Regions from separate parts of the Priestia sp. SIMBA_032 genome, predicted to be linked through region 1. Evidence: predicted binding sites of a transcription regulator. Region 1 holds the regulator's gene; each other region holds the start of a gene.
The links. Region 1 encodes Rex, which represses fermentation and respiration genes when NADH is low (regulators of the CRP and FNR family bind a similar motif). Its sites were predicted from a motif close to TTGTGAAATATTTCACAA; they were not measured.
Positions count from the first base shown of each region.

Region 2: the regulator Rex is predicted to act here: its motif matches at 1,923-1,940, upstream of SB717_RS19725 (AtpZ/AtpI family protein).
Region 3: the regulator Rex is predicted to act here: its motif matches at 2,381-2,398, upstream of SB717_RS19350 (cytochrome ubiquinol oxidase subunit I).
Region 4: the regulator Rex is predicted to act here: its motif matches at 4,422-4,439, upstream of nirB (nitrite reductase large subunit NirB).

Region 1 covers NZ_JAWRXD010000039.1:2,842-8,840, forward strand. Annotated here, with positions in the region: gene tsaD (tRNA (adenosine(37)-N6)-threonylcarbamoyltransferase complex transferase subunit TsaD) at 1-98, shown strand, start outside; gene SB717_RS31970 (ABC-F family ATP-binding cassette domain-containing protein) at 355-2,289, opposite strand; gene SB717_RS31975 (redox-sensing transcriptional repressor Rex) at 2,748-3,386, shown strand; gene SB717_RS31980 (twin-arginine translocase TatA/TatE family subunit) at 3,440-3,625, shown strand; gene tatC (twin-arginine translocase subunit TatC) at 3,641-4,396, shown strand; gene SB717_RS31990 (YdiK family protein) at 4,422-4,649, opposite strand; gene SB717_RS31995 (CPBP family intramembrane glutamic endopeptidase) at 4,646-5,374, opposite strand; gene groES (co-chaperone GroES) at 5,674-5,958, shown strand.
Region 2 covers NZ_JAWRXD010000006.1:87,906-93,904, reverse strand. Annotated here, with positions in the region: gene atpE (F0F1 ATP synthase subunit C) at 78-290, opposite strand; gene atpB (F0F1 ATP synthase subunit A) at 381-1,091, opposite strand; gene SB717_RS19730 (ATP synthase subunit I) at 1,110-1,481, opposite strand; gene SB717_RS19725 (AtpZ/AtpI family protein) at 1,488-1,709, opposite strand; gene SB717_RS19720 (S8 family serine peptidase) at 2,007-4,199, opposite strand; gene wecB (non-hydrolyzing UDP-N-acetylglucosamine 2-epimerase) at 4,267-5,418, opposite strand; gene upp (uracil phosphoribosyltransferase) at 5,441-5,999, opposite strand, start outside.
Region 3 covers NZ_JAWRXD010000006.1:7,533-13,531, forward strand. Annotated here, with positions in the region: gene SB717_RS19335 (LacI family DNA-binding transcriptional regulator) at 1-834, shown strand, start outside; gene SB717_RS19340 (threonine/serine exporter family protein) at 980-1,741, shown strand; gene SB717_RS19345 (threonine/serine exporter family protein) at 1,756-2,211, shown strand; gene SB717_RS19350 (cytochrome ubiquinol oxidase subunit I) at 2,511-3,917, shown strand; gene cydB (cytochrome d ubiquinol oxidase subunit II) at 3,904-4,920, shown strand; gene cydD (thiol reductant ABC exporter subunit CydD) at 4,920-5,999, shown strand, end outside.
Region 4 covers NZ_JAWRXD010000001.1:673,535-679,533, reverse strand. Annotated here, with positions in the region: gene SB717_RS03430 (four-carbon acid sugar kinase family protein) at 1-50, shown strand, start outside; gene SB717_RS03425 (GntT/GntP/DsdX family permease) at 157-1,515, shown strand; gene SB717_RS03420 (competence protein ComK) at 1,655-2,134, shown strand; gene SB717_RS03415 (sigma-70 family RNA polymerase sigma factor) at 2,236-2,727, opposite strand; gene SB717_RS03410 (SGNH/GDSL hydrolase family protein) at 3,192-3,938, shown strand; gene nirB (nitrite reductase large subunit NirB) at 4,662-5,999, shown strand, end outside.

The DNA of each region.
Region 1 (5,999 bases):
CCGCAATGATTGGAGCAGCAGCAAGTGTACGATTTGCTCAAGGAAAACGTTCAGATATGTCATTAAACGCAAACCCCGGTTTAGACTTGGAAGAGTAAGAGACGAATGAGATTTAGTTCTCATTCGTCTTTTTTTGTGGATAAAAATAATTTATCAACAATATTCAATAAATTTAGAATTAACTGTGGATAATTATGTGGAAAAGTCCGTGCACTCAGTACACGGACCTGTTATCAACAAGTTTTAATTATGAAAATCAGACAGATATCCACTATTTATTCACAGAGTGGATAAAGCTTGTTCTAAAGCGCACGAACAAGTAAATAGGATGAATAAATACGAAAAAAATATAGACTATTCTTCTAGAAGAAGCTGTAATTCTTCCCACTCTTCCATTAATGTGGATAACTGTGAAGAAATTTTTTCGTTTTCACCGTTTAATCTTGATACTTCTTCGTGGTTTTGATAAATTTCAGGGTCACAAAGAAGTTCTTCATTCTCTGCTTGTGCGGCTTCTAATTTGTTTACTTCAGTTTCAATTTCTTCAATGCGGCGCGTTCGCTGTCTCATCAATTTCTTTTGTTCTTTATCTTGTTTATAGGACTGTTTATCTACTTTTACCGTGCGTTCTTCGTTTGCTTTTATATTTTCTAATTCTTTGATTTCCTCTATTTCTGCTTTCTTTTCTACATAATAGTCATAATCTCCAAGAAATTCTTCTACCCCTTCAGGAGATAGCTCTGCTATTTTGTTTGCAATACGATTAATAAAATAACGGTCATGTGAAACAAATAATAGAGTCCCCGGGTAATCAATTAACGCATTCTCTAGTACTTGTTTGCTATCTAAATCAAGGTGGTTAGTAGGTTCATCCAAAATTAAGAAGTTAGCTTTTTGAAGCATAAGTTTCGCAAGAGCCAAACGTGCTTTTTCACCACCGCTAAGCGTCGAAACGATTTTCAGTACATCATCACCTGAAAACAGAAAGTTTCCAAGCGCTGTACGGATTTCTTTTTCAGGTTTGGATGGGTAGTCATCCCAAAGCTCATTTAAAACGGTTTTATTAGACGTTAAATTGGCTTGCTCTTGGTCGTAATAACCAACCATTACATTTGAGCCAAAAGAAATAGTTCCAGTCTTGAAGCTGAGTTTATCCACAATACCTTTTAATAAAGTTGATTTCCCAACGCCATTAGGGCCAACCAACGCGAGGCTTTCACCTTTTTTAATGCGAAGGTTTGCCTGCTGGACGACATAGTTGTTTTCATCATATCCGATAGACACATCTTCGAGATTTAAGACTTCATTTCCGCTTTGGCGCTCAATTTCAAACGAAAAACTAGCTGATTTTTCGCCTTCGTTAGGTCGATTTATTAACTCCATTCGATCGAGCTGTTTACGTCTGCTTTGCGCACGTTTTGTAGTCGATGCGCGGGCGATGTTTCGCTGAATAAAGTCATTCAATTTTGCGACTTCATCCTGCTGTTTTTCGTACTGACGCAATTCTTTTTCATATCGCTCTGCTTTTTGTACAAGGTATTTAGAGTAGTTGCCTGTGTACTTGACCGTTGTTTTTTGTGTGACTTCATACACTTGATTTACGACTTTATCAAGGAAGTAACGATCGTGTGAAACAATTAAAATAGCTCCTTCATACCCTTGCAGAAACTGTTCCAGCCATGCTAAAGTTTCAATATCTAAGTGGTTGGTAGGCTCATCCAGAATAAGCAAATCAGGCTTTGTTAAAAGCAGTTTTGCAAGAGCCAAGCGCGTTTTTTGTCCACCGCTCAAGGAGGAAATAGGGGTGCTGTAGTCAAAGTTTGAAAAACGGAAACCGTGAAGAATAGATCGGGTATCTGCTTCATATTGATAGCCGCCTAAATCTTTAAACGTTACTTGAAGCTGATCGTACTCTTTGGTTAGTTTTTCGTATTGAACTGAATCATTAAAAATGTCTGGATCACCCATCTTCGTTTCAAGCGTACGTAATTCTTTTTCCATCTTCTTTAATGGAGCAAAGACAGTCATCATTTCTTCCCATATGGAGAGTGTTGACTCAAGAACTGTATCTTGTCCCATATAATCAATGGAAACACCCTTAGGTTTAATAATTTCTCCGCTGTCATAGGAAAGCTGCTCAGCAATAATTTTTAATAAAGTTGATTTACCAGCACCGTTTCGTCCCACTAGGGCAATGCGGTCTTTTGATTGTACTTCTAACTTTATATTCGATAAAATGGGTTCTGCCCCATAGTATTTTGTAATACCGTTCAATTGTAGAATAATCATTTTTTCACCTCTAGTAGTATATCCATAGTGTATTTTAACATATTTTTAACTACAAGTTCTTCCTACAAGCGTTTGTAATTTGCAGAGGGACAAGGACAAATGATGAAGCGAATGTTTTGATTCATGAAATAAAATGATTTTACCTGCACATTTTATACAGGATACTATGTTAAAATAAGAGATAAGTGCATCTCTGAACTTATATATGATGGATGTAAAAAATCCGTCATGACTACCAAACGGATCCTTTGAAGGGCTAATTGCTTCGTTCTAGCTATCGACTTTAAGTAGTGCTGGATAGACAAAAGCCGTCGAGGTGTGAAGCGGAGTATATATAAAACAAGAGAAAAGAGAGAGAATTGGAAGCGCTACCTCAAAGCGGTTGATGCTTTGTGAAAGGTAATGCAATATGACTTAAAAATGTTAGTAATGACATACATGAACTGAGGGGGTACAACGTGAACACTGAACAATTAAAAATACCACAAGCAACGGCTAAACGATTGCCGCTTTATTATCGTTTTTTGAAAAATTTGCATGCTTCTGGTAAACAGCGTGTGTCGTCAGCAGAGTTAAGTGAGGCAGTGAAAGTGGATTCTGCTACTATTCGTCGGGACTTTTCTTACTTTGGTGCATTAGGAAAAAAGGGATACGGCTATAATGTAAATTATTTACTTACATTTTTCCGTAAAACGTTAGACCAAGATGAAGTAACGAAAGTAGCACTGATTGGCGTAGGGAATCTAGGAACGGCCTTTTTAAATTATAATTTTATTAAAAATAATAACACTAAAATTGAGTGCGCTTTTGATGTGATAGAAGATAAAGTCGGTACGAAAGTAGGCGACGTGCCGGTCTATCATCTTGACCAATTGGAAGATTATATGAGTGATGACATCTCAGTAGCGATTTTAACCGTTCCTGCCACTGTTGCTCAGCAAATTACCGATCGTTTAGTGAGTTGCGGAATTAAAGGGATTTTAAACTTTACTCCTGCACGCTTAAACGTACCGGATGAGATTCGACTTCATCATATTGATCTTGCTGTAGAATTACAGTCGCTCGTCTACTTTTTGAAAAATTATCCTGTTGAATAAGACGGACTGTGTTACGATTTCCTTAAGTCTAAATTAATAAGGAGAGTGGGAATATGGGGATTGGAGCAGGCAGTTGGATTGTTATTGCTATTGTAGCACTGCTTATTTTTGGACCGAAACGGTTACCGGAGCTAGGAAGATCAGTGGGCCAAACGCTTAGAGAGTTTAAGCATGCCGCTAGCGGTGCATCAGAAGATCGTGAAAAAGATAAACAGCGTCAAGTAGATGACAAAGAGTAAAAGGGTGATCATAGTATGACCGAACAAGAAATGTCAATATATGATCATATAGGAGAGCTGCGAAAACGCATTTTAATTGTTTTATTTTTCTTTGTGATTGCCACAATTGGCGGCTTTTTTATAGCAGATAAGGTCATTGTCTATTTACAGCATGCTGATGAGGCAAAAAATTTAACGATGAATGCATTTAGGCTAACAGATCCAGTTAAGATTTATATGCAATTTGCTGTTATTATCGGCTGTGTACTTGCAGCTCCTGTTACACTGTATCAACTTTGGGCATTTATTAGTCCTGGTTTATATGAAAAAGAGCGTAAGGTAACGCTTGGATATATTCCTGTTTCCATTTTTCTCTTTATAGGCGGTGTCTCTTTTTCTTATTTTGTGTTGTTTCCATTTGTCGTCGATTTTATGACGCGCGTTTCTGATGAGCTGAATGTAAACCAAGTGATTGGCATTAGTGAATACTTTTCTTTTTTAATGCAGCTCACACTGCCTTTTGGCCTGTTGTTTCAGCTTCCTGTCGTCGTAATGTTTTTGACGAGATTAGGAATTATAACGCCTATGTTTTTATCTCAAATTCGAAAATATGCCTATTTCGTACTGCTAGTTATTGCCGCACTTATTACACCACCGGAATTGCTCTCGCACATGATGGTGACAGTGCCGCTCTTAATTTTGTATGAAATCAGCATCATTATTTCCCGCATTTCGTATCGCAAAGTGTTAAAGGCAAGGGCAGAGCAAGAAAGAGAAGATGTTAGTATGTAAAAAAACCACTGAAACAGTGGTTTTTTTATTTAGATGAATCATCTTGATTTTTATATTGCTGCTGCAATTTTTTAATTTTGTAGTGCAAGATAAAGATGCGAACCGCAAACCTGAAATCAAATGCGGCTACGAGTGCAAATAAGATTGTGGGGAAATTCCAAACGGTTTCCTGAGCATTTTGAATTGCCAAGTAAGTAAATAAAACCCCCATAATAATATAAATAAACCCTCGTGTTAAAGGGATATTCTTCATAAAAACATGCCTCCAAAAATAAACTGCATTTGTTCTGCTTGTTTTTGCATTTCTATAATTTTATCTGCAAAAATAGTTTGAGATAAAATAACGATTGTATTCATCAACACGTGAGCAATAATAGGTACAACAATTAGTCTCGTTCTTGCATAAAGGAATGCAAATACAAATCCCATAGCTGTATACACAAGTAAATGTTTAAAATCCCAGTGTACCGCAGCGAAAATAAGGGAACTAATAAATGCAGAGATAAAGAAATTGTATCGTTTGTGAAGAGAGCCGAAAATAATCTTTCGGAAAATAATCTCTTCTAGTATTGGTCCAATAACAGACGTAACGACAATAAGGAACGGTGTTGCTTTAACAAGATTAACAATATTTTGTGTGTTTTCAGATACTTGGGTAATGCCAAGAGCGTGCTCAATCATACCTGCTACAGCTTGACCAGCCATAGCCAGGAACACCCCAAGGACTGACCAGACCACAGTTACCGTTGTTCCCGCATGTTCTATACGCATGGACATATCACGGCGCAGCAGCAGTAAGACAATAAGTAAACCAAGGATAAAGCTAATGATGGTCCAATAAGTCAAAAGCATGACATTCGCTGTTCGAACTGGATATTGATCAAACATTCCTGTTAATTTTAACAGCGGTATACCAACAACTCCTGAAAACTGCATAAGGATGTAGGTGAGGATAACATACCAATAACGTTTTTCCAATCTTCTATACTCCTTTAAAAGGTTTTTATGTATATATGTCGAAGAAGTACTGTAAAGTTAGCAATTTCTTCTTGCTCGTATTGTAACATACATATTATTGAACAGAGAAAAGAATGCTTTATTTCTCAAAATCGTCGAAATCTAAGACTATTATATGTAGTTGTCGTAAATTTTAAATTTTTTTTGTTTAATACTTGCAAAAAAAACCCACTTTGTTTTAATATAATAATTGTGTTAGCACTCGTTGAGGTTGAGTGCTAATAAAAATGTAAACATATTATTTGAGGAGGTTGTTTCACTTGTTAAAGCCATTAGGTGATCGCGTAGTGATTGAACTTGTAAAATCTGAGGAAAAAACAGCAAGCGGTATCGTGTTACCGGACAGTGCAAAAGAAAAGCCACAAGAGGGTAAAATTGTTGCTGTTGGTACAGGTCGAGTATTAGAAAGCGGTGAGCGTGTAGCTTTAGAAGTAGCTGCGGGCGATCGTATCATCTTCTCAAAATATGCGGGTACTGAAGTGAAATACGAAGGTACTGAATACTTAATTTTACGCGAAAGCGATATTTTAGCTGTAATCGGCTAATTTTAACCACAAACTTATCATACGTAAAAAATAGATTATTA
Region 2 (5,999 bases), on a different contig from region 1:
TATATAATTTACTTCTTAAAGACATAAAGTAATGGCGAAGGTTCTTTTGAATGATCTTCGCCACATGTAACACATTATTATTTACCTTGTACCATGAATGCAATAACTACGGCGATAATTGGAAGCGCCTCAACTAAGGCAACCCCAACGAACATCATTGAAGTTAATGTACCACGTGCTTCTGGTTGGCGAGCTGTGCCTTCAATCGTCTTAGAAACGATAAGACCGTTACCAATACCAGCACCTAGTGCCGCTAAACCAATCGCAATTGCAGATGCTATTAAACCCATTTTATAAAGTCCTCCCTTAATATATATGATTTTGTTTAACTAAGTTTTGTTTTGTCCAAATTGGGTATTACTTGAACAAAGCTTTATAAATTAATGGTCGCTACTCACTTTGTGAGATAAATAAACCATCGTTAACATTGTGAAAATGAAGGCCTGAATTGCGCCTACAAAAATACTGAATCCTTGCCATAAAAGCATTGGGATAGCAGCTCCAATTGTACCTAGGAAGCCTGTTGTTGCTAAACCAGCTAGCAAGCTTAACAAAATTTCCCCAGCATAAATATTACCGTAAAGACGAAGGCCAAGCGTTAACGTATTGGCAAACTCCTCGATAATCTTAAGCGGGAATAAAAATGCCATTGGCTTGAAGTAATCTTTCGTGTATGCAGAGAAACCTCGCATTTTAATACCATAATAATGTGATAGTACAACTACCATAACGGCTAACGTCAGCGTAATTGCTGGATCAGCGGTTGGCGATTTCCACCATAAGTTATGGTCAATCACGATGGCAAATGGAAGACCCAACATATTTGACACAAAAATGTACATAAGTAAAGTTACACCTAGCGTCAAAAAGCGGCCACCTGTTTTCCAATCCATATTGCTATTAACGAGCCCTTTAACAAAATCTAAGACCCATTCAATAAAGTTTTGTGCACCGCTTGGCTTCATAGCAAGAGTACGAGTACATAAAACTGCAATTAAGAATACAATAACAGAAGCTACGGTAACCATAAGCAAGTTACTTTGACTAAAAGTAAGGCCTAGAAACTCTATAGTTGGTGATTCATGACCCAACTGTGTTCACCTCTCTTTCTATCTTCTACGCATATTTTGAACAACTAAATCTATGATAATGACAACATAATACGTCATTAATCCCACAACTACACTAATAATATGAAAGGTTTTTGGATAAGAGATGGTAATCACAACTGCGAGAGCAGCTGTTGCAAATCTTACAACAGTCCCAATTGAACGGGGCTTTTTCCCCTCATCCAACGCCTGTCCAAACTGCTCAAACTTTCTTACTAAGTTCCACAAATTATACAAACTCAGGGCGGTTCCTAAAATTAAACCTGCAAAAACAGCCTTATAACTTGTAAATCCCCAGCCGAGAACGTATAATGCTAACAAATACAATATGTATGAACGAAGTCTTGGAAAAACGTGCTGCAAATCCTGCATGAATTATTAATCTCCTGAAAAAAAATGGTGGACTGTCCGCAGCATCATAAAAACACCTGCTGCTAGCCCTGAAAGAAGGCCTAAAATCAAAAATAGTGGTTCGGTGTCAAGCCATTGATCAGCCCATCTTCCAGAGAATAAGCCAATTAAGACTGAACCTGCTAACTGTGATAGAATGATTGACACTAATGCCATCGCTTGCAAAGGATGACGGTTGCGATCTTTCATAAGCTCATACCCCTTTTGCAAAATTTTCTTTTTTCCGAATTCTCTATCGTTTTCATAGCTCAATATATGATAGAAAGGCAAAAAAAATTGCTAAAAAAGGTAAAAACAGCTAATAAAATACGCAGAAATATCAACGGTTTTCACAGGTTGAAAACCTTATCATTTATATTCCCTGTAAGCATACAATAGCGTATATTTAATGTCAATGTGTTTAAGCTAAAAACTTCACAATCTCTTCTTATTGTTCACATTTCTGCCACACATAAAACCTCTTCAAATGAAAACATTTAAAGAGGTTCATTTAATCGTTATTGTACTGTGTACAACCTGCTCTTGTCTATGCTTTTTCACAAATGCAAATATTTGGTACACTCCCGGTACAAGCGATTCATCAATCGTTATTTTTCGTTTTCTCACGCCTCTTTCTACATCCACGTCAACATCTAAATACGATACAAACTGCAAAGACTGCTTATCAAAAAGAGCGACGCCTAACTGATCTGCTCCTTCAGGCAAAAACAGTTCATAGCTATACGTATTTTTCTCTTTTTCTGCTGCTACTTGCAATCCCATGACACGAGGATAATCTGGAATGCTAATCATGTACATATAAGGAAGCAAAAATGTTTCACGTGAATCATTTATTTCCAAATATCCGTCATATATACCTTTATTTTTAAAACGGGGCTGCACCGATAAAGTGACAGCTATCTCTTTTGTCTGATGGGGTAGCACCGTGACGGGTAATGGAACATCCCAGTTTACTCCTTCATCCCTTTTCGGAACGTTTAAACGGTACGTTTTTGCTTTATCAGACTGGTTATCAATTTTAAAAGATAAAACTTTCTTTGATGGACGCGTAAAAATACCAAAAGATAAAGAAGATGGGTAAAATAAAGAGTCTGCTGTGACAGCTTTTGCTATTTGAATTCTTCCCGCTCCTTGTTCATATACGCGATACGTTTGACCGTTTAGCTGCTGCATTACTTTACTGGTGTTCATCAATGAAGCTTTGACTTGTTCAGGAGACCAGTTAGGGTGAGCTTGTAAAATAAGAGCGCACGCTCCAGCTACATGGGGCGCAGCCATACTTGTGCCATGCATGCGTTCATATCCGCCGGGAACTGTACTATTAATGAAGTAACCAGGTGCGACGACGTCCGGCTTGATTCCCCAAGTAGTCGTTACAGGCCCTCTTGAACTGAAAGATGTAAGCAAGTCTTGCACTACTTGCTTGCCAGTGCGTAAATATGGCTGTTGAGACTGAATGTGTTGATTAATTGTATCACCGTTTTTTTTACTTACCCATATCACTGGAATATTTACTGACTCTTTTAGTTTACCGATTATGCTTTTTTCAGTCGGACTATATAAAATAACGGCTTTTGCACCTGCCTGTTCAGCTTGTTTAATCTTTTTTTCAACGGCATTTCCTTCTGCTTTTAGCAAAATGACGTTACCCAACGCATGCTTTTGCTCTTTGGAGTATTGTTCATTTATTACACGCAGCGTTTGATTAAATGTCCACGGGTGCGACCCTTCTACTGGCGCCATCATAATTTTGTCTTTATTAAATCCGATTGTTAGAAATTGAACTGTTGTCGGGGAAACAGAAGCGCCAACCGAAATAGCTTTTCCCGCTGTACCTGGAGAGCCCACGGTCCATAAGCCTGGACCTGAATTGCCGCTGGATGTAACCGTTACAATTCCTTTTTCAACAGCTCGATCTAACGCTAAGCTTGTTGGTAAATCAGGGCCATTCACATCATTTCCTAATGATAAATTAATAATATCTACATCATCTTGAATTGCTTTTTCGATAGCTAGAATAACACTTTCAGACGTTCCAGCTCCTCCAGGTCCAAGAGCTCGGTATGCGTAGATTTCCGCTTGAGGTGCTACACCTTTAATATTTCCATTTGCTGCAATAATACCCGCTACATGAGTGCCATGCAGAGTAGGCTCTCCTTGCTCCCGAGTGGTTTCCATCGGTTCATAATCTTTATCTATTACATCATACCCTCCCCTGTAGGTTTGTTTTAAATCGGGATGAGAATAATCAACACCCGTATCGATGACGCCTACTTTGATTCCTTTTCCTGTTAAGCGCTGATTATGAGTATCAAATAAGCCTCTTACCTGTTCTGAGCCAATGAAGGTTACACTATTTTCTTCTGCAACCTGGTAGTTTTTAATAGAATGTGAACCAATAATAGAAGGATTATGAGATAGTTTTTCCAAATCCGAGATGGAGCCGTTTAATGAAAGTCCTGTAAATACCGTGTGAAATTCGCTCTTAATCTTTATATTAGGATAATTTTTTTGTAGCTGACTTTTAAATTCCGCGAATTTTTCTTTTTCAACCATGACAATTATTGATTTTTCCTGATGATTCATTTCTTGTTTTATAGAAGGAAATGTCGGATTGAGCGACATTTGCCCTCCCCCGCTCCCTAATATAAAGCTAATCATTAACCATTTAATCCACATAAAAAAACACCTCTCACACTATCGTGTCTCAAAGAGACACTTTTCATGTGAAAGGTGTTTAGAAATCTTACGAAAGCGGACTAAAAGCTTCCGGTCTGTTTTCACGGCGGTTGAAATAGTAGCTAATAGCATCACAAATGCGTTTAGAAGCTAAACCGTCTCCGTAAGGATTTGATGCTTGTGACATTTGCTTATATACGTCTTCATCTATTAACAGCTCTTTTGCTAGCGTATAAATTGTTTCTTCTTCCGTGCCTGCTAGTTTGAGCGTTCCTGCTTCAATTCCTTCCGGTCGCTCTGTTGTATCGCGAAGTACCAATACAGGTACACCTAATGAAGGCGCTTCTTCTTGAACACCGCCCGAATCTGTCAAAATAATATGAGCGCGCTCAGCGAAGTTATGGAAGTCAATTACATCTAACGGTTCAATTAAATGAATGCGCGGGTCATTTCCTAAGATGTCATTTGCTGTTTCTCTAACTACTGGATTCAAATGAACAGGATACACAACTTGCACATCTTCATGTTCATCCACAATACGTTTAACAGCACGGAACATATTTTTCATTGGTTCGCCTAAATTTTCGCGGCGATGTGCCGTTAACAAAATAAGACGATCATCTCCCAAATTCGTTAACACTTCATGCTCATATGTCTCTTTTACTGTTGTTTTCAACGCATCGATAGCTGTGTTTCCAGTGACAAAGATTCGCTCTTCTTTTTTGTTTTCCGCTTGCAAATTAGCTGCAGACTTATCTGTTGGAGCAAAGTGCAAATCCGCGAGAACACCTGTAAGCTGACGGTTCATTTCTTCCGGATATGGAGAATATTTATTCCATGTGCGCAAACCTGCTTCAACATGCCCGACCTGAATTTGATTATAAAAAGCTGCTAGCCCAGCAATAAACGTCGTAGTTGTATCACCGTGTACAAGTACGATGTCCGGCTTTACTTTTTTCATTACGTCGTCCAAGCCTTCTAATCCTCTGGTCGTTACGTCCATAAGGGTTTGGCGATCCTTCATAATGTTCAGGTCATAGTCAGGCTGAATGTCAAAGATGCTCAATACTTGGTCTAACATTTCACGGTGCTGAGCCGTTACTGTAACAATTGCTTCGAACTCTTCTGGTCGCTTTTTAAGCTCTAATACTAGAGGAGCCATTTTAATTGCTTCTGGTCTTGTCCCGAATATCGTCATTACTTTAATTGGCTGCTTCATGTTCATCACCCAAATCTACAAATTATTTTGTACCGAATAAACGATCCCCTGCATCACCTAAACCTGGAACAATATATCCATGGTCATTTAATTTTTCATCTAATGCTGCAATGTAAATATCTACGTCAGGGTGTGCTTCTTTTACAATTTCCACGCCTTCAGGAGCAGCAATTAAACACATAAATTTAATGTTTTTAGCGCCTCTTTTTTTCAGAGAGTTGATTGCTTCTACAGCTGACCCTCCTGTTGCAAGCATAGGATCTACTACAATAAAGTCACGCTCTTCTACATCATTAGGTAGCTTTACATAATATTCAACAGGCTGTAATGTTTCTGGATCACGATATAAGCCAACGTGTCCAACTTTAGCAGCTGGCATTAGTTTTAAAAATCCATCTACCATGCCGATACCAGCACGAAGAATTGGAACGATACCAAGCTTTTTCCCTGCAATAACTTTTGACTTTGTCTTGCAAACCGGTGTTTCAATTTCAACATCTTCTAGCGGTAAATCACGTGTCGCTTCAAAAGCCATTAAGCTTGCCACTTCATCAACTAATTCACGAAACTCTTTCGTTCCC
Region 3 (5,999 bases), on a different contig from region 1:
GCTCTGCGGGCCCAAAAAACAGGGATTATCGGGATATTAATTAGAGATTTAAAAGATCCGTTTTTAATTGAACTATTAAAAGAGGTACAGCAACAAGTCCAAAGTCGAGGGATGGATGTTCTTATTGGACATACGGATTACCAAGAAACAACGGCTGAGCGTCAATTAAATGTTATGATGAACCATTGGTTTGATGGAGTCATTTTATTAGATTATGTAGCCGCTCAGAATCCTTTTTTAGACGTATTAAAACAATATCAAACGCCTTACGTTTCTCTTACAGGAGACGGCTCTTCTGCACTTTGGCCGATTGTACATGTAGATGATGCGGTGGGAATACAATTAGCTGTTGCTCACTTAACGGACCTTGGTCATAAGAATATTGGGTTCGTTGGAAAAGCTGTAAGCGGAGTCGAGCACCGTCTATCTCTTTTTCATCAGTATGTACCGTCAGCAAACGCAAAGTTTGTAAAAGAAGATATGAATAACTCAGATGAACTATATCAGTTTATAAATGAGCTAGCTCATCATCCAGAGCCCCCAACTGCGCTTATTTGTGCTACGGATTACATTGCTCTGAAAGTGATACACTGTGCGTGGCAAAACGGACTTCACGTTCCAGCAGATTTGTCTGTTATAGGGTTTGATGATATTACAGAAGCTAGTGAAGCGCATATTCCGCTAACAACCATCCGTCAACCGATGGAGAAAATGGCTGAAAAAGCAGTAAACCTCTTACTTCAGCAAATTCAGGATCAGCAAGAAATGGATCAAGTACAGTATAAAATGGCACCTGTATTAGTAGAGCGTGAGACCACAAAACGTATGAATTGATAAGGAATGTATATACTATTCCTGAAAGTGTGAGACAAAAAGTCCACACTTTTTTGCATTAACCATTGCGTCCACTTCCCTCTTTCTTATACACTGTATGCTGTAGGGGAAAAAAACCAAGCTTTAATATGTTTGGAGCGATTTGATGACACAACAAAAATTAGATAAATATGAAATTATGGACGTTAGCTTACTAGCAGGTAAAATTATGTTAGAAAGCGGAGCAGAAACGTATCGAGTAGAAGACACAATGATGCGGATTGCAGCGTCTTACGGTATAAAAAAATCCCACAGCTATGTGACGCCAACAGGGATTATGTTTTCACTTGAAACGAAAGAACCGACGAAAACGAAGTTAATTCGTATTTCCGAACGAACGACAGATTTAAAAAAAGTAACCATGGTAAATAGCGTCTCAAGAACAATCAGTCAAGGAAACATCTCCTTGGAGGAAGCGTATGAAATGCTACAAGAAATTGAAGCAACAAACGTAGCTTTTCCACTATGGGTTCAACTTGCAGCTGCATCCATTTCTAGCGGATGCTTTTTAATCATGTTTCAAGGTTTATGGACGGACTTTATTCCAGCTATGTTTTCAGGAGGTCTCGGATTTTTAACCGTGGTGTATTTCCACCGTCTTATTCCGATTCGCTTTTTTGCTGAGTTTACCGCTTCGTTAGTTATTGGACTTTTATCAGCTCTTTTAGTCGCTTCAGGACTGGGCACGCAAATCGATAAAATTATTATTGGATCCGTTATGCCACTCGTTCCTGGCTTATCCATTACCAATGCAGTGCGAGATTTAATGGCGGGACATTTACTGTCTGGATTATCAAAAGGAGCAGAAGCGTTTCTGACGGCATTCGCTATCGGTGCAGGTATTGCCATTGTATTTACACTTCTATAGAAGGGAGGCATCATATGCATATCGTAGAGCAGATAATTACAAGTTTTATTGCTTCAGCAGCATTTGGGATCATTTTTAATGTTCCACGTGAATCATTATTAAAAAGTGGCTTTGTCGGAATGATTGGCTGGCTCATTTACTATTTGCTAACGTTCTATGGCGTAGATGAAATTCCAAGCACAGTTGCATCGGCCTTCTTTATTGCTATTATTAGTCAAATTTACGCAAAAATTTACCGAACGCCGATCATTATTTTCACCGTAGCAGGTATTATTCCGCTCGTTCCAGGAGGAACAGCATACGATGCTATGCGTAACTTTGTAGAAAATAACTATAATGAAGCGATTAGTCTTGCAGCGAAAGCCTTTATGATTTCAGGTTCAATTGCCATTGGTATTGTGTTTTCTGAAGTCATCAACCAAATCATTCGTCAATCTAAATTAAATGCCAAAGCAAAATATCGACCGTAGAGAAGCAAGCTCAAATCAGAGCGTGCTTTTTTTATGAAAAAATAAAGAGATCCTTCACTTTTTGTCACAAGAAAGTCACGTTTTAGTCTAAAAACGTTCAAAAAATGTACGTGCACAGTAAAAAAAATAGACTATACTATGTAAATAGAAAGAGAGACATTACATATGATTGTGAAACATTGAGCATATTTCTCGAATTATTATGCTCAATGTTTCACAATATAAGTAAAAGATGCTCAGAAATGAGTAAAGTATCTATGGAAATGATGAATGTTCTTATATATGAAAGGAGAAAAAAGATGGATACAGTCATACTATCACGTATTCAATTTGCATCAACGACGCTGTTTCATTTTATCTTTGTACCGCTGTCTATCGGCCTTGTCTTTTTAGTAGCGATCATGGAAACGATGTACGTAGTAAAAAAAGATGAACAGTATAAAAAGATGGCAAAGTTTTGGGGGCACTTATTCCTGATTAACTTTGCTGTTGGAGTCGTAACAGGTATTTTACAAGAATTTCAGTTTGGCATGAACTGGTCGGAGTACTCAAGGTTTGTAGGAGATGTATTCGGTGCGCCGCTTGCTATTGAAGCACTGCTCGCGTTTTTTATGGAGTCCACTTTCCTCGGACTGTGGATTTTCGGATGGGATCGTTTACCTAAATGGCTGCACTGTCTATGTATTTGGCTTGTTAGTCTAGGTACTATTTTTTCAGCGTTCTTTATTTTAACGGCTAATTCTTTTATGCAGCATCCGGTTGGAATGGAGCTGAATAATGGCCGTTTAGAAATGAATGACTTCTTTAAATTGTTAACAAACGGTCAGCTGTGGGTTGAATTCCCTCATACCATTTTAGGTTCGTTTGCAACAGGCGCCTTTTTTATCACGGGTGTCAGCGCCATTATGCTCTTGAAGAAAAAACATTTGGCTTTTGCCAAAAAATCATTTCAAGTTGCCATTATTGTAGGGTTAGTTTCAGGTGTAGGAATTGCGTTATCTGGTCATGAACAGGCTGGATACTTAGTTAAAACACAGCCCATGAAAATGGCCGCAAGTGAAGGATTATGGGAAAACAGCGGAAGTCCAGGGGCTTGGACGGTAACAGCAAATATTCACCCCGATGAAAAGAAAAATACGGGAGAAATCAAAATACCTTATTTATTAAGCTTCTTATCATACGGGAAATTTTCAGGTTCCGTTCCTGGGATGAACGAGCTGCAGGAGCAGTATACGGCGAAATATGGAGCAGGAAATTATATTCCACCCGTTCGGACAACATTTTGGAGTTTCCGCATTATGGCTGGTCTAGGTGGCGTATTATGTGCATTAGGCATTTGGGGCACGTACTTGCTTTCTCGTAAAAAACTTCAAGAAAGCAAACTATTTTTACGTATTATGACGATTGCCATTGCCTTTCCGTTCCTTGGAAGCTCAGCAGGTTGGATTATGACAGAGATTGGCCGTCAGCCTTGGGTTGTATTTGGCTATATGAAAACCGAAGATGCCGTGTCTCCTGGTGTAACAGCAGGTGAATTGCTGTTTTCTATTATCTCGTTTTCGTTCTTTTATTTAATTTTAGCTGTGATTATGGTGTTCTTGTTCGTTAAAGAAATTAAAAAAGGTCCAGATCACGATCACGAAGCACATACAAAAGTAGTATCAACTGATCCGTTTACCAAGGAGGGATACAATGTTTTCTCTTAATGAATTCTGGTATTTACTAGTATCCATTCTGTTTGTTGGTTTCATCTTTTTAGAAGGCTTTGATTTTGGGATTGGAATGGTTTCTCGCTTTTTAGGAAGAAACGACTTAGAGCGACGAGCTTTTATTAATACAATCGGTCCTTTTTGGGATGCGAATGAAGTTTGGCTAATTTCAGCAATCGGTGCTATGTTTGCTGCTTTTCCAAACTGGTATGCAACGCTATTAAGCGGGTCATATGTTCTTTTTGTTCTTCTTTTGCTTTCGCTGATTGGCCGCGGTGTAGCATTTGAATTTCGAGGAAAAGTTGAGAAACAAGCGTGGAAAAATGCGTGGGATTGGGTTATCTTCTTTGGAAGTCTTTTTCCACCGCTCATTTTTGGTATCTTATTTTCAGCGTTAATGAAAGGACTGCCTGTTGAGCGCAACATGCAAATGAATGCCGGCTTTTCGGATATTGTTAATCTATATACCATCACAGGCGGCGTTACGTTGACAATGCTTTGCTTATGGCACGGACTTATTTTTGCCACGATCCGTACGATGAACGATATTAGAGATCGTTCACGGAAGGTCGCTATGAAGCTTTTGCCTATAAATGCTTTATTACTTCTTATCTTTTCAGGCATGACGTTTTTTGAAACAGATTTATTCAGTAATCATAGCCGTTTGATGCTATATACATTTTTCATCGGTATTTTCGTGTATTTACTAGCAGGATTTTTCCTTACACGTAAAAAAGACGGATGGGCATTTGCTATGTCTGGCTTAATTTTAATTTTATCAATTTCCTCTATATTTGCAGGGTTGTTTCCAACCGTTTTGGTTAGTTCAATCAATGAAAGCTATAGTTTAACGATTCATAATGCAGCATCAGGGAATTATTCCTTAAAAATTATGTCTTACGCTGCTATTGCATTACTGCCTTTTGTGTTAGGTTATCAAATTTGGAGCTACTACGTTTTCAGAAAACGTGTAGATCATAAGGAGCATATGGAGTATTAATGGGTAGAAATTTAATGGTTTACAACGGAATAAAAATGGTTCTTGCCATGTTAATAGGGCTTATTACTATTCAAAGTGTAGCCATTATTTTTCAAGCTAAGTGGCTCGCCGAAGTAATTACCGCTCTTTTTCATGGTGAAAGTTTAACTTCGCAGACAAAAGCAATCGGATTGTTTTTGTCTGCCTTTATGATTCGTCAGATCGTAGGTTTTATAGTAAAAAAAACAGCATATCAATTTGGAGTCAAAACGACGCAGGAACTTCGTTTGATAGTCATGCAAAGCATTTTTTCATTAGGACCGCGCTTTACCAAAGATGAAGGAACAGGAAACTTGGTGACGCTCATCACCACAGGCCTACAGAAGCTTCGCGCTTATCTCGAGCTGTTTTTGCCTAAACTGGCCGCCATTAGCGTTACACCTTGGCTAGTGCTTGCTTTCGTCTGGTACCATGATCGGCTTTCAGGCATTATTTTACTTGTGACCATGCCAATTTTAATTTTATTTATGATTTTGCTTGGATTGGCTGCACAAAAAAAAATAGATAGCCAATGGGAGACATATCACGTGTTGTCCAACCACTTTGTAGATTCGCTTCGAGGGTTAGAAACTTTAACATTTCTCGGGAAAAGTAAGGAACATGCTGAAACGATTGAAAGAGTTAGTGACCGTTATCGAAAAGCGACAATGGGAACGCTCCGAATTGCTTTTTTATCTACGTTTGCTTTAGATTTCTTTACGATGTTATCTGTAGCCATCGTAGCTGTTATGCTTGGTTTGCGGCTGGTGAACGGTTCGATGACGTTAGAGCCCGCACTTATGATTTTATTGCTGGCTCCTGAATACTTCCTGCCGATACGGGAAGTCGGAAACGATTATCATGCAACATTGGATGGAAAAGAATCCGGAGATGCATTAATTAAGATTGTAAAGCAGGCTGAAAAACCGTCGGCTAAAGAAGAAGATATTCCTAATTGGACTGAAAACAGTGAAATTCAATTACGTCATATCACTGTAAAATATGACAAAGAGCAGCCGCCTTCTCTTGAAGATGTGTCACTTCATGTTAAAGGAAGTAAA
Region 4 (5,999 bases), on a different contig from region 1:
TTGGAGCCAAAACAACGCTTCGAGAAACGGTTGAATTACTAAGTAAATAGAAAGAAGTGAACGTACGATGTGCGTTCACTTTAGAAAATATTTGAAAGCGTATACATTATTTGGATGTACGTACATGAAAAATGGTCACACTAAGGGGATGAACATATGAATTCAGTATTCGGATTAAGTCATGAAGCAAGTCTTTTGCTGTATGCGATTGTATCGATTGTTGGACTTATCTTTTTAATTGCTAAATTTAAAACAAATCCGTTCGTAGCACTGATTGTTGCGGCTTTGTTTATGGGTCTTATTTCAGGTATGAAGCTGCCTGATATCGTAACGGCTTTCCAAGAAGGAGTAGCGAGCGTTTTAGGATTTATCGCGATTGTTCTTGGTCTTGGAACGATGTTAGGTAAAATGATGGCAGAGTCAGGCGGAGCCGAGCGTATTGCCCGCACGTTAATTAAAGTGTTCGGTGAAAAGAACGTACACTGGGCAATGATGGTTGTAGCTGTTATTTGCGGTATCCCGGTCTTTTTCCAAGTTGGCGTTGTGTTATTAATTCCGCTTGTGTTTGTAATTGCCAAGCATACGGGTACGTCACTTATTAAAATTGGTTTATCATTAATTGCCGGTTTAGCCGTTGTTCACAGTTTGGTACCTCCGCATCCGGCAGCGATGCTAGCGGTGGATATCTTTAAAGCAGATTTAGGTAAAACGATTTTGTATTCATTAGTTGTGGCATTTCCAGCTGCAGCCGTGGCGGGTCCTATTTACGGATCGTTCATTTCACGCCGTGTTCACGTAGAGCCAACGGGTGAAATTATGGAGCAGTTCACAGAGTCGAAGCATAAAGATCTTCCTGGCTTCGGAATTACATTATTTACGATTTTACTTCCGGTACTGTTAATGCTTTTAGCAACAATCACTGGGTTTGTTTATCCAGAAACAAGTACGATTCGCTACGTAACAAACTTTATCGGAAGTCCAATCGTAGCGCTGTTAATTTCGCTAGTTTTTGCTTTTTATTCGTTTGGCTTTGCAAGAGGGTACAACAAAGATGATTTATTAAAATTCACAAACGAATGTCTTGGACCTGTTGCTTCGATCATTTTAATCATTGGTGCAGGCGGCGGTTTTAATAAAATTTTAACAGCAAGCGGTGTAGGTGACGCGATTGCAGGATTTGCTCAAGACGCACATCTTTCTCCTATCGTACTTGCATTTGTAATTGCAGGATTAATTCGTGCAGCAGTTGGTTCGGCAACAGTAGCAATGACAACAGCAGCAGGTATTGTCGCGCCTATCGCAGCAACGATGCCAAACGTAAGCCCAGAGCTATTGGTGCTAGCAACAGGCGCAGGTTCTGTGATGCTATCGCACGTAAATGATTCTGGCTTCTGGTTAATCAAAGAATTCTTCAATATGTCAGTGGCTCAAACGTTAAAAACGTGGACAGTGATGGAAACGATTCTATCGTTTGCAGCTTTTGCAATGGTTCTTATTTTAGACATTTTTATTTAAAAGAAAAGCGCTGGTTTCAGCGCTTTTTTCTTTGGATAAAAAATATATTCGAAATATTTAAAATAATGAGAAAAAAAGACTAGATTTTCCTCTTTTCGATAGTATAGAATAGTTATAAAGTAGCAAAGGGGGTAGATGTATGACAAATGATGAAAACTATCAAATTGGTTTGACGACAAAAGCATTGATTCCAGTGAACGATCCTGTGCACCGAACGAAGGTGCTGGACGCAGCAGGAGAATACATGCTAAGCAAGACGTGTAAGCAATTATTAGAAGAAGCGTGCATTCGGGAATTAAGTACGTTTAAGGGATCGATTGCCGCCGTTCGAAAAATGTTTCCGTACAAACAGCTTACGCCGCTTGTTATTAATCGTTCACAAGCCATCATTGCGTTTCCGACATCTTCGCCAAATGACTATGGCTGCGCTTGGATTTTTGCCTCTCATGTTCATACTTCACACACGCTTGCTACAGTTGATCCAACCTCCATGCTAATTCACTTCAAAGATGGAACGTTCATTCCAGTGAAGCTTTCTTATTATAGTTTAGAAAAAAAGCTGGCCAGAGCGGCTGTTATCCGTAATTACTGTTTAGAAAGTCCGGTTGTCTTGGCATAATGCGTTCGATTTATCGAATAAACTTGTCCTACATATGAACAATCGTTTGGACTACACATATGAACGGAAGGAGGAAGCTTATGATAAGCTTCCTCCTTTTCTTACTCTTGAAGAAGCGAGGCTTTTAGCTTTTTGCGAGCTGCTTTTCCCCAATTTTTAACGGCTCCCGTGGAGACTCCGTACTTGTAGGCAATATCTTTATACGAGTAGCCTTCTAGCAAATGTTCGAGTACATAGATTTTTTCTCTCCCTGTTAAATGTTCGATATGCTGCTTGATAATTTCACTTTCTAGCGGAACGGGAAGAGCGTGATCTTCGTTCAGTGAAAGCAGGTTCTGCTCAGCAGGTGTTTCCCGTTCTTCGTATAAAATGGTGCCTTTTAAATGAGAAAGGATCGTACCGCGCACGGTTGTGTAGGCATAAGCGGAAAAAGAGCCTTTGCTTTCATCAAATTTTTGATACGCTCTCCATAAACCAATTAACGCAATTTGATAATATTCGTCGTAGTCTTTGTAAATGTGAAACTTTTTAATCATCGATACAATTAATGGATGAAAAGATGAAGCAATTTGATCAAACGAGCTTTTTTGCATGCAGCCTTCCTTTTTCAAAAACGCGTTTTTGCTGTATTCCGCCGGTATCTCTACTGTACAAGGGGAAGATCACATGCGCGAATGAACGTACATTATGTTTTCTTTTTAAGAAACGTGACGTAATTTCCCCGGAAACTTCACGTTTCGCTAGGAAATATGCGAAGTATACGTGTATTTGTAGAGATTTTACGTACGAAAGGTCCCCCATTCCAATTTCTACTAATCTATAATTACTCTTATATCGATGTAGCAACTCTACCATCACCAAAGAGCGGTGATGGTAGAGTTGCTAGACCTATCCGGATGAGCCCCTCCCTTGCGGGCTGGTCTCATCCGGATAGGTGGACCTTTTAGGGCAGATTCAGTGAAGTATTTTTGTGTTCGTCCATTTGTTTATTTTGTTGAATGTAAGTTTGGTGGGTAGAATATAGTTGGTTTTTGAAAACGAGTAAAGGGGAGATTGAATGAAGGCGATGGTTGGGGTAAATGTGGCGGCGGCTGTTTTGTGCGGGGGGGTGATGTATGCGGGGGCGCAGCACTGGCAAGAGCAAACGGAAGCGCAGGCAAGTGAAGTAAAAACTGCTGTTATACATAAAGAAAAACAGTTTTCTGATGTATCTGCTTATACAAAAAATCTTCCGGACTTTATCACAAAGCAAATTGAGTCATCTATCGCAAATAAAAAGCCTCTGACTCTTGTGCTTGCCACATCTGCAAAGGAAGCAGGGTGGCCTCAGCAGTTAAAAAAAGAGCTAGCAGCTACATATGGACGTGATATATTTACGGTTAAAACACTTTCATACGGCAGCCGAACAACAGATGAGCTTTTATCCTCACATATTGCCGATCAAATTGATCAACTTCAGCCAAACATTATTCTGTTTGAAGCACCTCTTAAAAATGACTATCAGCACCTTACGCTAGATGAGACGCTTGAAAATACAGACAAGCTGATTCATCAGCTTAAAGACTTGAAAAAAACCCTTATGATTCAGCCTTCACAGCCATATATTTCACAAACCGAGTCCTATGAAGAAGGGGTAGAAGCAATCAGGGGAGTCTCTGAAGCAAACTGGGTATATTATATGAATCACTCGCTCATTTGGCCGTTTCATTTAGGAGAGTATATAAATAAGGACAGCGGCAATTTAACGAAAAAAGGAAATGAAGTGTGGGGAGAATATGTTGTGAATTGGTTTACAGGAGAATAAAAAACAAGCCCTCTTTCTTTTGAAAGAGGGCTTGTTTTTTACAATTTTGCTAGATTGTGACTTTTTCTCGTTTTATAGTAGTAATTTTTGGTATCTCTACACTTATAAAGTTTAAAGCCAAAAATCTCTAAAGGGGTCCAAACCTTTTTGATGTTTACGAGTGGCATTACAATTCTCCATTCTGTTCTTTATAAAAGTTCCATTGTTTCATTATAAAGAACTTAAGAGGGATAGTAAATACTATAAAGAACAGTTTATCTAAAAAATTCTTTATAAAGAATTTTTTGGAATAATTATTTTTGGTACATAAACATTTAGATTTCTTGGTCTGCGATACCCGCAATAATCAGTTCGCATGCTGATAAAAGATAGATGGCAAGATACTAACTCACGTTTTTAAAATAAGACTATCAAATTATTGATCATTTTTCATAGGAGTGATTTTTATCATAGCCCAAGCTGCATATTCTTGTTACATTAACGTTGTGAAAAATATCACAAAATAAAATGCAAAGGATGATACAAATAACATCATTAGACCACTTATTTTTTTTGCTTGCTGTTAAAGCAATGAAATCGCATACATACCATAACTGTGTTAGATAATCTAACACATAAGTTGAACGATTCAGAAAATTCATATATCTTAAATGTATCTTTAAAGATGCATGGAAAATATATCTTTGAAACAAGCAGGTATAGACGCCAGGGGAGGAATGGAAGATGCAAAAAAAGAAACTCGTATTGATTGGAAATGGAATGGCTGGAGTTCGAGCGATTGAAGAAGTATTGAAGGTTTCAAACGAAGCGTTTGAAATTACGATTTTCGGAAGCGAGCCGCATCCGAACTATAACCGTATTTTACTATCAAAAGTGCTGCAAGGAGATACGAATGTTGAAGACATTACGTTAAACGATTGGAACTGGTATCAAGAAAACAATATTACATTATATACGGGCGAAACGGTTACTAGTATCGATTCAGTAAAAAAAGAAGTAGCGACAAACAGCGGCAGAGTAGAATCGTATGATGAGTTGATTTTAGCAACGGGGTCTCTTCCTTTTATTCTTCCGATTCCAGGCTCTGATAAAAAAGGAGTTACGGCTTTTCGAGATATAAAAGACACGGATGAAATGCTGCAGGCTTCTCAGCAGTATAAAAAAGCAGCGGTTATTGGAGGCGGACTGCTTGGATTAGAAGCAGCGCGCGGACTGTTAAATCTGGGGATGGACGTATCTGTGATTCATTTAGCTCCGTATTTAATGGAACGTCAGCTTGATCCAACAGCCGGCAAATTGCTTCAAAATGAATTAGAAAAACAAGGCATGAAGTTTTTGCTTGAAAAACAAACGGCGGAAATCGTCGGCGATGAGCGAGTTGAAGGATTATCTTTTAAGGACGGGACGTTTTTAGACGCTGATTTAGTCGTGATGGCCGTTGGAATTAAGCCAAATGTCCAGCTTGCAAAAGAAGCGGGACTTAATGTAAACCGAGGAATTGTCGTGGATGACTATATGCAAACGGATATCCCAAACATCTACGCTGTCGGAGAATGTGCAGAGCATAGAGGAATGGTATATGGATTAGTAGCACCTTTGTATGAACAAGGAAAAGCATTAGCCAAAGCAATTTGCGGGGCAGAAAAAGTGCCTTATGAAGGGTCAATTTTATCCACGCAGCTAAAAGTATCAGGTGTTGAAGTGTTTTCGGCAGGAGACTTCACGGAAGATGAAGAGAAAAAAGCGATCAAAGTGTTCGATGAACAAGACGGCATTTATAAAAAGCTTGTTTTGCGAGGCAATCAAATCGTAGGAGCCGTTCTTTTTGGAGACAGCAGCGACGGAAATCGACTGTTTTCAATGATTCAAAAGCAAGAAGATGTATCCGATGTCGCAAAAGTGTCGATTTTACAGCCATCTGGCGGTAACGCCGGTGAAAGCTTAGTAGCAAGCATGAGCGCGGATGATATTATTTGCGGCTGTAACGGCGTAACAAAAGGTACAATTGTGGAAGCTATCCAAAAACAAGGATGCTCATCGGTTGATGAAATCAAAGCTTGT